Regions from separate parts of the Alkalihalobacillus pseudalcaliphilus genome, predicted to be linked through region 1. Evidence: riboswitches for the same ligand, from Rfam matches in the RefSeq annotation. Region 1 holds a riboswitch; each other region holds the start of a gene.
What was found. Region 1 has a riboswitch for lysine ahead of dapA (4-hydroxy-tetrahydrodipicolinate synthase). Riboswitches for the same ligand answer to the same signal wherever they lie in the genome.
Positions count from the first base shown of each region.

Region 2: it holds a riboswitch for lysine, as region 1 does, so the genes downstream of both, lysA (diaminopimelate decarboxylase) here and dapA (4-hydroxy-tetrahydrodipicolinate synthase) in region 1, are expected to answer to the same signal.
Region 3: it holds a riboswitch for lysine, as region 1 does, so the genes downstream of both, PQ479_RS10500 (aspartate kinase) here and dapA (4-hydroxy-tetrahydrodipicolinate synthase) in region 1, are expected to answer to the same signal.

Region 1 covers NZ_JAQQWS010000001.1:403,129-406,484, forward strand. The annotation lists gene PQ479_RS01965 (hypothetical protein) at 1-187, shown strand, start outside; gene kapB (kinase-associated lipoprotein KapB) at 206-574, shown strand; gene dapA (4-hydroxy-tetrahydrodipicolinate synthase) at 879-1,766, opposite strand; lysine riboswitch at 1,904-2,092, opposite strand; gene PQ479_RS01980 (aspartyl-phosphate phosphatase Spo0E family protein) at 2,197-2,349, opposite strand; gene PQ479_RS01985 (YhcN/YlaJ family sporulation lipoprotein) at 2,577-3,263, shown strand; gene PQ479_RS01990 (hypothetical protein) at 3,310-3,356, opposite strand, start outside.
Region 2 covers NZ_JAQQWS010000001.1:729,516-732,871, forward strand. The annotation lists gene lysA (diaminopimelate decarboxylase) at 193-1,515, opposite strand; lysine riboswitch at 1,643-1,819, opposite strand; gene PQ479_RS03520 (spore germination protein) at 1,904-3,356, opposite strand, start outside.
Region 3 covers NZ_JAQQWS010000004.1:89,001-92,356, reverse strand. The annotation lists gene PQ479_RS10505 (YslB family protein) at 123-563, shown strand; gene PQ479_RS10500 (aspartate kinase) at 620-1,855, opposite strand; lysine riboswitch at 1,995-2,181, opposite strand; gene uvrC (excinuclease ABC subunit UvrC) at 2,278-3,356, opposite strand, start outside.

The DNA.
Region 1 (3,356 bases):
GGCGTATGTTGCATTATTATCTATTATTCTTGCATCAACCATTTTTGTTGTCTTAATAACATTTACATTTATTATTATAGACTTTTTTAGTGGTGGCGAAGGAATGAAAACGTATGCCGAAGAAAATTTAGTACCTATTTCAGAGTTTATGTGGCATTTATTTACTTTATTAGTGCCTGGTCTATAATGGAGAGGGAGTGTCTAGATGCATATAGTGCAAGCTGTTTATAAAACAGGTGTATATATCGGCGAATGTCTAGAAGTACTAGGGGATCAAAACAAAGCTCTCGTGAAGGTTTTGGCCGTAAAAAAACATCCTCAACAAGGTGATTTACACCATCCGAAACAAACGGAAAATGTATTTTTTCATGAAAGAAAAGCACTTGCTGAATATGAAAAGGCTTGGATGCCACTTGCTTCGTTAAAAAACTACGAAGGTGAAATCCCTACATATAAAGATTCACTAGCAGTAGCATTAAATTCATTATTAGAGAAATTACAAAGCGAGGACACACCGTTTAATCAAAATAGCATCAAAACCTTAAACGAACTAAAAAAGGAATACCATATATGATACGAAAAAACACCAAGTTCACACACAACTTGGTGTTTTCTCGTATTAAACCTCAATTAACCTTTACCACAGTTCACTTCGCCACCAACAAAGATAAAAGTAGTGGCGACTTTTTAAACAGTTGGCCCGTTTACAACTCGCTCACCATCAGGAGTCAGCCGAACAAACAGGGAGCACTTTCCTGCTAAGGTCATTTATCGTAAGGTGGATGACCAGCTAACTTCACGGCGCAAACTATCGCTCCACAGTTCACTTTCATACAAAAAAGGATGAGAACATAATTCTCACCCTTAGACACGCTAAATTAGCTAACAAAAAAACTAACAGAACGATGTAAATATGATTGTAATAGCTCAAGCTCTTGTGTTGTTAAAGGAACTAAAGGTAACCGGACAGATCCAACGGAAATTCCATTTAATTCGAGTGCTGCTTTCACAGAAGTTGGATTAGGTGTAGCGAATAAAGCTTTCATTAAAGGTAATAACTCACGGTGCTGTAAAGCAGCAATCTGAACTTGCCCGCTCATATAGTTTTGAATCATCTGTTGCATCTCATTACCAATCACATGAGAACTAACAGAAACAACTCCGGCTCCACCAATAGCTATAACTGGTAACGTCAAGCTATCGTCACCACTATATAATAAGAAGCCATCCGGAGCTTGAGCAATAATAGCAGACATTGCCTCTAAATCGCCACTCGCTTCTTTTGTCGCAATAACATTAGGAATTTGGGCTAAACGTAAAGTGGTATCTACATTAATATTAACACTACTTCTTCCAGGAATATTATATAGCATCACAGGCAAATGAGTAGATGTAGCGATCGCCTTAAAATGTTGATATAAACCTTCTTGAGAAGGCTTGTTGTAATATGGTGCAACAAGCATAACCATATCTACGCCAATTTTTTCTGCTTCCTTTGTTAATTCAATCGAAGCTTGTGTTGAATTAGAACCTGTGCCAGCAATAACAGGTATCCGACCATTGACCACTTGAACGACCGTTCTAAATAGTTGTAGCTTTTCCTCATGTGTCAAAGTAGGTGACTCGCCTGTAGTACCACCGACTACGAGTGCATCTGTTCCATTTGAAATTAAATGCTCCACTAATTGTTTTGTTTTGGCAACATCCACCCTTTGCTCAGCATTAAATGGGGTAACCATCGCCGTTATAACTCGTCCTAAATTCATAATTCTCACCCTCAATTTCAGTATCGTTCATATAATTATATGGGCTAAATTTTATATTTGTGAATCAACACAAAAAAACAACAATGAAGGATCTCATTGCTGCATGGCAATAAATGTGTATACACAATCATTCCAATGCGTGAGATAGCCCTCCATATAGCCTTAGCCAGCTATATGACAGTCCTGTACTTATTAAGTCACAGTCCCAACTAAATAAAAGATGAGTATTTTATTTAGCTTCGGCAAAATTCCCTTTAAATATGTATCCATGAAGACTCATCCTTCTACACATATCTACTCATGAAGTTTGCACCTCTACCCTCACTTCAACTATTGAAGTAAAGATTATTCACTTTGTGACTCTACCTTATCAAAAGATAAAGCACATTGCAATGGTTTCAGCTCACATTTACGCATTGTAATAAAATGATCAAATTTTATTACGGATAATTGGGATTTGAATCTCGTTTAGGAGCTCGTCCAATTCTTGACTACAGCGGACAGTTTGTGCAGATGTAAACCCGTATTTTTTGGCTAAACGTAGCATTTGACTTCGTTTTGATTCAATTAGTCTTCTTTTCATCTTTCCCACTCCATTGTTTTTTATCGTTCATTAGTTCATTTATATTCAACGCTTTCACACAAGGTTTATTATATGAAGAACAGACAATAAATGAAAGTCTTTCCATAAAACTAGTCATAATTAGCTAAAAGTAGAAATGATTCGACAATAAGAATATGTCTGAGCCTAAATTTACCTCGTTGAATTTCTTATTTATGTGCAAAATAAAAGAAGAGAGGAGGGGTTGCATGAAAAAACAAAATTTCTTGTTTTCAGTAGTCATTTTGACGATGCTTATAACGAGTGGATGTGTGACTGAACAACAGAAGCCGCTAGGAGCGAAGTCGAATCCACAAAATACGTTTAGTGGTGTAGGTATCCAAGAAGTGCGTAGCCATGAAGGCCCTATTTCAGATATGCTTGTTCCAGACGATACGGTCTTACAATTAACAGAGAAAAAATCTCCGTATGAAGAAGGAGTTCACGGCTATAAGAGAAATATCGGTCTAAAAGAAAAAGGCTTAACATCAAACGGAGTAATGAATAACAGACCTGGAAAAATAAAAGAGTTATATCCACCACATCAAACGAAGATATTAACAACTAAAGAAGAAAACCACAATTACCAAGAAAACGTAAATTTTAAACAAGCCCTACTTAGCCTTGAAACGATTCAAGATGTTCACATCGTAGAGACAAATGAGCAAATTTTAGTGGGGATTGAATCAAGTGGTGGTCATCATGAACATCAAAATAAGGTGGAGAAAACCGTTCAAGCATACGCCAATGAATATGATATTGATAAAGAAGTGATAGTCACAACCAAGAGAACCATCATTAATCGAATGGAAGCTTTTGAGAACCACGAAGAAGGGCGTTTTCCTTTTCGGTCCTTTAAAGGAATGATGGCTGAATTCAAAGAATTATTCCGTTAATCATAAATGGCTGTCTATTTTCTATCGAATAGAGCAGCCATTCTTTTTAATAAATTCCATATTCTTCTGAAACAGAAAACCATTCTCTTTCTA
Region 2 (3,356 bases), 330 kb from region 1:
TTATGAATATTTGGTTCTTCTCACCTTATATGGATAGATAATTCCAGAATAATCTCACATAACAAAAAAACGCCTGGTCAACTCCAAGCGTTTTCTGCTCCATGTATCTTTCATTTCTTGGCATTTCATTGGTTTTATCACTCTAATTGAGTGTTTATATCATGAGCTTTATACGGCTAATGAACTTGAGATTTATAAATGATTAACAACCTTCGCAAGCGGACGATCTAACCGAACTAAGTCAGCGTAACTTTCACGCTCAATCACGATGTGAGCTTCTGAGTTTTCAACAAAAACAACGGCAGGTCTTGGAATACGATTATAATTATTCGCCATTGAATAACCATAAGCACCCGTACAAAATACAGCTAAAATATCTTCATGGTTGGCTTTCGGTAACGGTAAATCCCAAATTAACATATCGCCACTTTCACAGCACTTTCCCGCAATCGAATATACTTCTTCTGCTCGATCATTGACACGATTGGCGAGCACCGCTTCGTATTTGGCTTGATATAATGCCGGTCGCAGATTATCGCTCATTCCACCATCAACAGATAAATAATTACGAATAGCAGGTAATTCTTTTGAAGAACCGATAGAATATAACGTCGTTCCAGCATCGCCGACTAATGAACGACCTGGCTCAATCCAAATTTCAGGAATATTCATTCCTAATTCGGCCGATTTTTGTTTCACGATCGCAATCATTTCACGTACATAATTTCCGACCGGTAAAGGTTGGTCCTCTTCTGTATAACGGATACCAAAACCGCCACCTAAATTCAAGACGGAAGACTCAAAACCAAGCTCATCCCGCCATTGCTCAAGAGAGCGATAAACCTTCTCTACAGCCATAACAAAACCAGCCGATTCAAAAATTTGTGACCCAATATGACTATGAACGCCTAATAATTCAATGTATTCTGCCTTTAATGCTCGTTTCACTGCTTCCGTTGCTTGCCCACTTTCAATATCAAATCCAAACTTCGAATCCTCTTGACCTGTAGAAATATATTCATGAGTATGTGCTTCAATCCCTGGAGTAATCCGGAGCAAGATTTTCATCAACTTCCCTTTCTCCCAACTAATACGCGATAACTGATCAAGCTCATAGAAATTATCAACGACCACACAACCAATCCCAGCGTCTACCGCCATTTCTAATTCAGCTATACTCTTATTATTGCCATGGAAGTGAACCTTCTCCATTGGTACACCTGCTTGTATCGCCGTAAATAGTTCTCCACCAGAAACAACATCAAGGCTTAGTCCAAGCTCATCCGCTAATTGAAACATCGCGAGGCAACTAAACGCTTTACTTGCATAAGCCACTTGGTAAGGTATCCCTTCATCAATAAAGGCTTGTTGGAAAGCAGCTGCTCGCTCTCGAATAAGAGATACATCATAAATAAAAAGTGGTGTTCCAAATTGTTTGGCAAGTTGAACCGTATCTACTCCTCCGATTTCTAAGTGTCCAAACTGATTAATATGACTAGTTCCATGTATATACATAATATCTCTCCCTCATTTGTTCTCTCTATATAATCAACACATCACGACTGGATTGTTCATTTCTGTTAAAAGGTAAAAGAAAAAACAGCTAGTGTTACCTAGCTGTTCGCCGACGTAACCCCACTAAAAAATGAATAGTCCTCCACTGATTCCTCAGTGACAGTGCGTTATTTCTTCAATAACACCCCAGCTCTACATAATGTGGTACATATGTAGGCTTCGGCAAGTCGACCTTTCTACTCATATCTATGCGTTCCACCCGCTCCATAAGTATACTGATTCTTCCTGCGCCTCTACCCCACTTTTACATGAGGTTCATGAAATTGTTGCTCTAACTTTACCATAATCATACGCCGTTCGCAACACCAACATGCCTCATATATGTAGACTATTCATTTTTTAAATCCTGTTTAACAGGATCCTGTGGATTTACAATACTTGGACGCCAACGCATCGATGGAACATTGGCTCTAATTAAGATTTGCCATAATGCCGGTGGGTCAAAAGGAATAAATGGCCAAAAATAAGGCTTGTTAAATGGTTTTATTGCCGTCAAACAGAAGATTAGTATTAACGTTCCCACAACAAAACCAGGAACTTTAAATATCCCAACTAATAAGACAAGGGCAATTCGAATGATTCGCAAAGCCACCCCTAGTTCATGACTAGGTGTAGCAAACATACCAATAGCACCTAAAGCGACATACAAGATAACTTCTGTTGTAAAATAACCTACCTCAATCGCCATTTCACCTATTAATAAAGCTGCGACCAAGCCAAGGGCTGTGGCTAATGGTGAAGGTGTATGAACAGCCGCCATCCTCAGTAGCTCAATCCCAAATTCAGCAAATAAGATTTGTAAAAGAATCGGGATATTATTCGTCTCCTCAGGACCAATGAAATCTAGAGCTGCAGGTAATAAAGTAGGTTCAATAACGAGCAACAACCAAAAAGGAATGATAAATAAAGACGTTGCAATTCCGATTGTTCGTACCCAGCGTAAAAATGATCCGACTGCAGGTGCTTGCCTATATTCCTCCGCATGCTGTATGTGATGAAAGAAAGTGGTCGGTGTAATAATGACACTTGGAGATGTATCAACCATAATCACAACATGACCTTCTAATAAATGGGTTGCCGCTACATCTGGCCTCTCCGTATAACGAACAAGAGGAAATGGATCATAACCTTGTTTAACAATGTACTCTTCAATCACCTTATCGGCCATCGTTAGTCCGTCTATTTCAATCGAATCTAACTCTTTTCTAATAATATCAACTAGGTCAGGATCGGCAATACCATCTATATAAGAAATACAAATATCTGTTTTAGAGCGTACGCCGACTTGAGTAATTTCATGTCGTAAACGCTCATCTCGAATCCTTCTTCGCACTAAGGCCGTATTCATGATGATATTTTCAGTAAAACCATCACGTGCACCACGAACGACACGTTCTGTGTCTGGTTCCTCAGGTCCACGCCCAGGATATTGACGAACATCGATAATAAATGCTTGATCATATCCTTCAACGATAATAAATATTAATCCCGAAAGCATTTGTTTAATCGCATTATTGACTTCTCTCGTCTCTTCGACTTGGACATGTGTGAGATGGTTTTTTATAGCACCAAATACATCTGAAGATTTTCGGTTCCTAGCGCCTAGATCCATTAATTCTTTCATAATCTCAATGATATATAAGTTATCAGTAAGACCTGTTACATAATAAATCCCAATCCGATGATCTAGGATTTCTAACTCACGAACACCGATATCGAAAGAAATATCTAGCTTTAGCCGTTCTTCTAGATAGGCAATATTGTCTCGATAGCTCTTATAA
Region 3 (3,356 bases), on a different contig from region 1:
ACAGCATCTCATGTCTTTGATATTCTGCTGAAAGCTATTAAATTTTACATAATTTGTGTTCGTTATCATAGAGATAATTCCTTTGAATCTATGTATAATAAAAGACGGAGAGGGTGGTTTTTATGGAACAAGAGACAAAAAATGAAGAAATCGAGCAAGAACAAGTTGAGCAGCAGGCTCCTCCTTTATTTCATTATGACTTAATTCGTAATGACTTGTTACAAGAATTATTAGGCACAGAGCATGAAAACATTTTATATTGGGGCGGAAAATCACTAGCTCGCAAATATGCTTTACATACATTCGATGAAATCATTACTTTTTTTGCACATGCTGGATGGGGTACATTAGAAATAGAAAAAAATAAAGCAACCTCAAAAACATTAGAGCTCAGTGGTGACTGGATGGGAAAAAACGACTCCCGTTGCTACCAACTTGAAGCTGGCTTTTTGGCTCAACAAATTGAACAGATGCAAAACCAAATGACTGAAGCTACTTACGATATAAAACGAAAATATGTCGTTTTTCATATTAAGTCTGATAAACATGATTCCGTTTCATAACGGATTGATGAATGAGAATAGCCACAGGTTTCAGCCCTGGCTATTCTCTTATTCTTTTAAAGCACCTCGTGGGCGACTTCTTCTGCTAGCTGGAAAGCTTCATGTAATGCTTCCACAGCAATGACCATATCATCCTCTGAAATGACCGTAGACACTTTAATTTCTGAAGTACTGACCATCTTAATACTAATGGCTTCATTTGCAAGGACATCAAACATTTGAGCAGCAACACCCGGATTAGATACCATACCCGACCCAACAATGGACACTTTGGCTAACCCTGATTCGTATTCGATGTTTTCATAATTTAATTCCATCTGTGCTTTCTCTAAAGCTGATATCGTATCTGTAAGAGTCGATTGTGTAACGGTAAATGAAATGGTTACATGCTCTGAGTCTGTTTCATTTTGGACGATGATATCAACGTTAATAAAATGTCGTGAAAGCGTACTAAAGAGTCTTGCCAACGTATTCATTTCATTAGGTAATCCTACCACTGACACCTTGGTTACATCATTTTCAAATGCAATTCCTCTTACTACTAAGCCTTTTTCCACAGAGACTACCTCCTCAATGATCGTTCCTTCTTCTTCAACCATACTTGACGCTACGACAAGTGGGACATCATAATTTTTGGCAAACTCGACGGCTCTTGGATGTAAAACCCCCGCCCCTAAATGAGCCATCTCTAACATTTCATCATACGAAATCGAATGAAGCTTTCGAGCCGCCTTCACAAAACGTGGGTCCGTTGTGAATACACCTGTAACATCGGTATAAATCTCACATCGCTTTGCCTGTAATGCAGCAGCTAAGGCAACCGCCGTTGTATCGGAACCACCACGACCTAATGTTGTAATTTGACTATCTTGTGAAATTCCTTGAAAACCAGCAACAATAACTACTTGATTTTGATGTAAAGCCGCCTCAATTTTAGTTGTATTTATATCTTGAATTTGTGCATTTCCATGCTGTGTATCTGTCTCAATTCCAGCCTGCCAGCCAGTATATGAAATGGCATCTATGCCACGTTCCAGCAAAGCCATTGTTAATAAAGCAATCGTTACTTGTTCGCCCGTTGTTAAAAGCATATCCATTTCTCTTTTGTTCGGGTTTTCAGTGAGTGCTTGAGCCATTTCTACTAAAGTATCCGTTGATTTTCCCATCGCAGAGACGACTATAACTAGGTCATTCCCTTGAGTAAAGGATTCTGCAATTCGATTTGCTACATGCTTAATTCTCTCTACTGTACCAACCGAGGTTCCACCATATTTTTGTACGATTCTAGCCAATTCCTTCATCCTCTCTTTTTGCTCCCACTTTCATCCCACAAGAAAAGCTCGATGGTTAAGGCAAAAATAAAAAGCAACGAAAAAGGAGATCCCTTCACGTTGCTTGTCATACTAAGCCGCTCCATAGCTCCCTTTATCCACGTGAGATAGTTCTCCACATAACCCTGGGTTGATTATGTGACAGCCTTATGCCTATTTAACATAAGTCCAGCATAAAAGGATCTGAGTTCCTTCTAAACTTCGGCAAATTCGCCTTTTAGGCATCTTCAATGGGGCTCATTCCCCTCCAAAGCCTTACTAATCGTTTTTGCTCCTCTACCATCACTCCCTAAAAAAGAAGTATGGCTTATTCAATTAGTTAAGAGTTTAACAAAACCTTATCCCCTATGCAAGCAAAATTTTCGATTTATTTGCTTGAAACTTTATTCACCTTGTTCCTCATGTAAAGCTTCATAAATGCTTTTTGCTACATGTAATGGAATGCCATCTAAGGCTAACTCATCAATTGTTGCTTCTTTCATTTTCTTTAATGAACCAAAGTGCTTTAGTAATTTTGTTTTTCTTTTTTCTCCGACACCTGCAACATGATCCAAGGCTGATTGTAGAAATGATTTCGAGCGAGTTTGCCTGTGAAAACTTAACGCAAAACGATGCACCTCATCCTGAATTCGTTGTAATAGATAGAATTCATGGCTATCTCTTTTTAAAGGAATTACAATAGGCGGTTCTCCCTTCAGTAACTGAGAAGTCTTATGCCTCTCGTCCTTCGCTAATCCACATATCGGTATCGTTACGTTTAATTCATCCTCTAAAACCTCCTGAGCAGCTGCAATATGCCCTCTACCACCATCAATGACAATCAAATCAGGCATCGGTAGCTTCTCACGCAAAATCCGTAAATAACGCCTTCTAACTACTTCTCGCATTGAGGCATAATCATCCGGACCTTCTACCGTTTTAATTTTATATTTTCGATACTCTTTGCGATTCGGTTTTCCATCAATAAAAGTAACCATTGCCGATACTGGGTCCGTACCTTGAATATTGGAATTATCAAAAGCCTCAATTCGATACGGGGCTTTGATTTGTAAGGCTTCCCCTAATCGTTCCACAGCCTTGACTGTACGTTCTTCATCACGTTCAATTAAGGCGAACTTTTCTATTAATGACGTTTTCGCATTTTCATTAGCGAGTTCTAATAGTTCTTTCTTTTTCCCCTTTTTTGGAACTGTCACGCTTACTTCAAGAAAAGATTCAAGCAATTCTTGATCGACAATCTCTGGAATCAAAATTTCTTTTGGTTTGATATGCTCTTTTTGACTATAAAATTGGGCGATAAATGTAAGAATATCCTCCTGGGCCTCTTTATAAAAAGGAAAAATCGAGACATCTCTTTCAATTAATTTCCCTTGACGAACAAAAAAGACTTGTACACACATCCAACCTTTATCATAAGAAAAGCCAAAAACATCCCGATCAATTCGGTCATTAATCGACATTT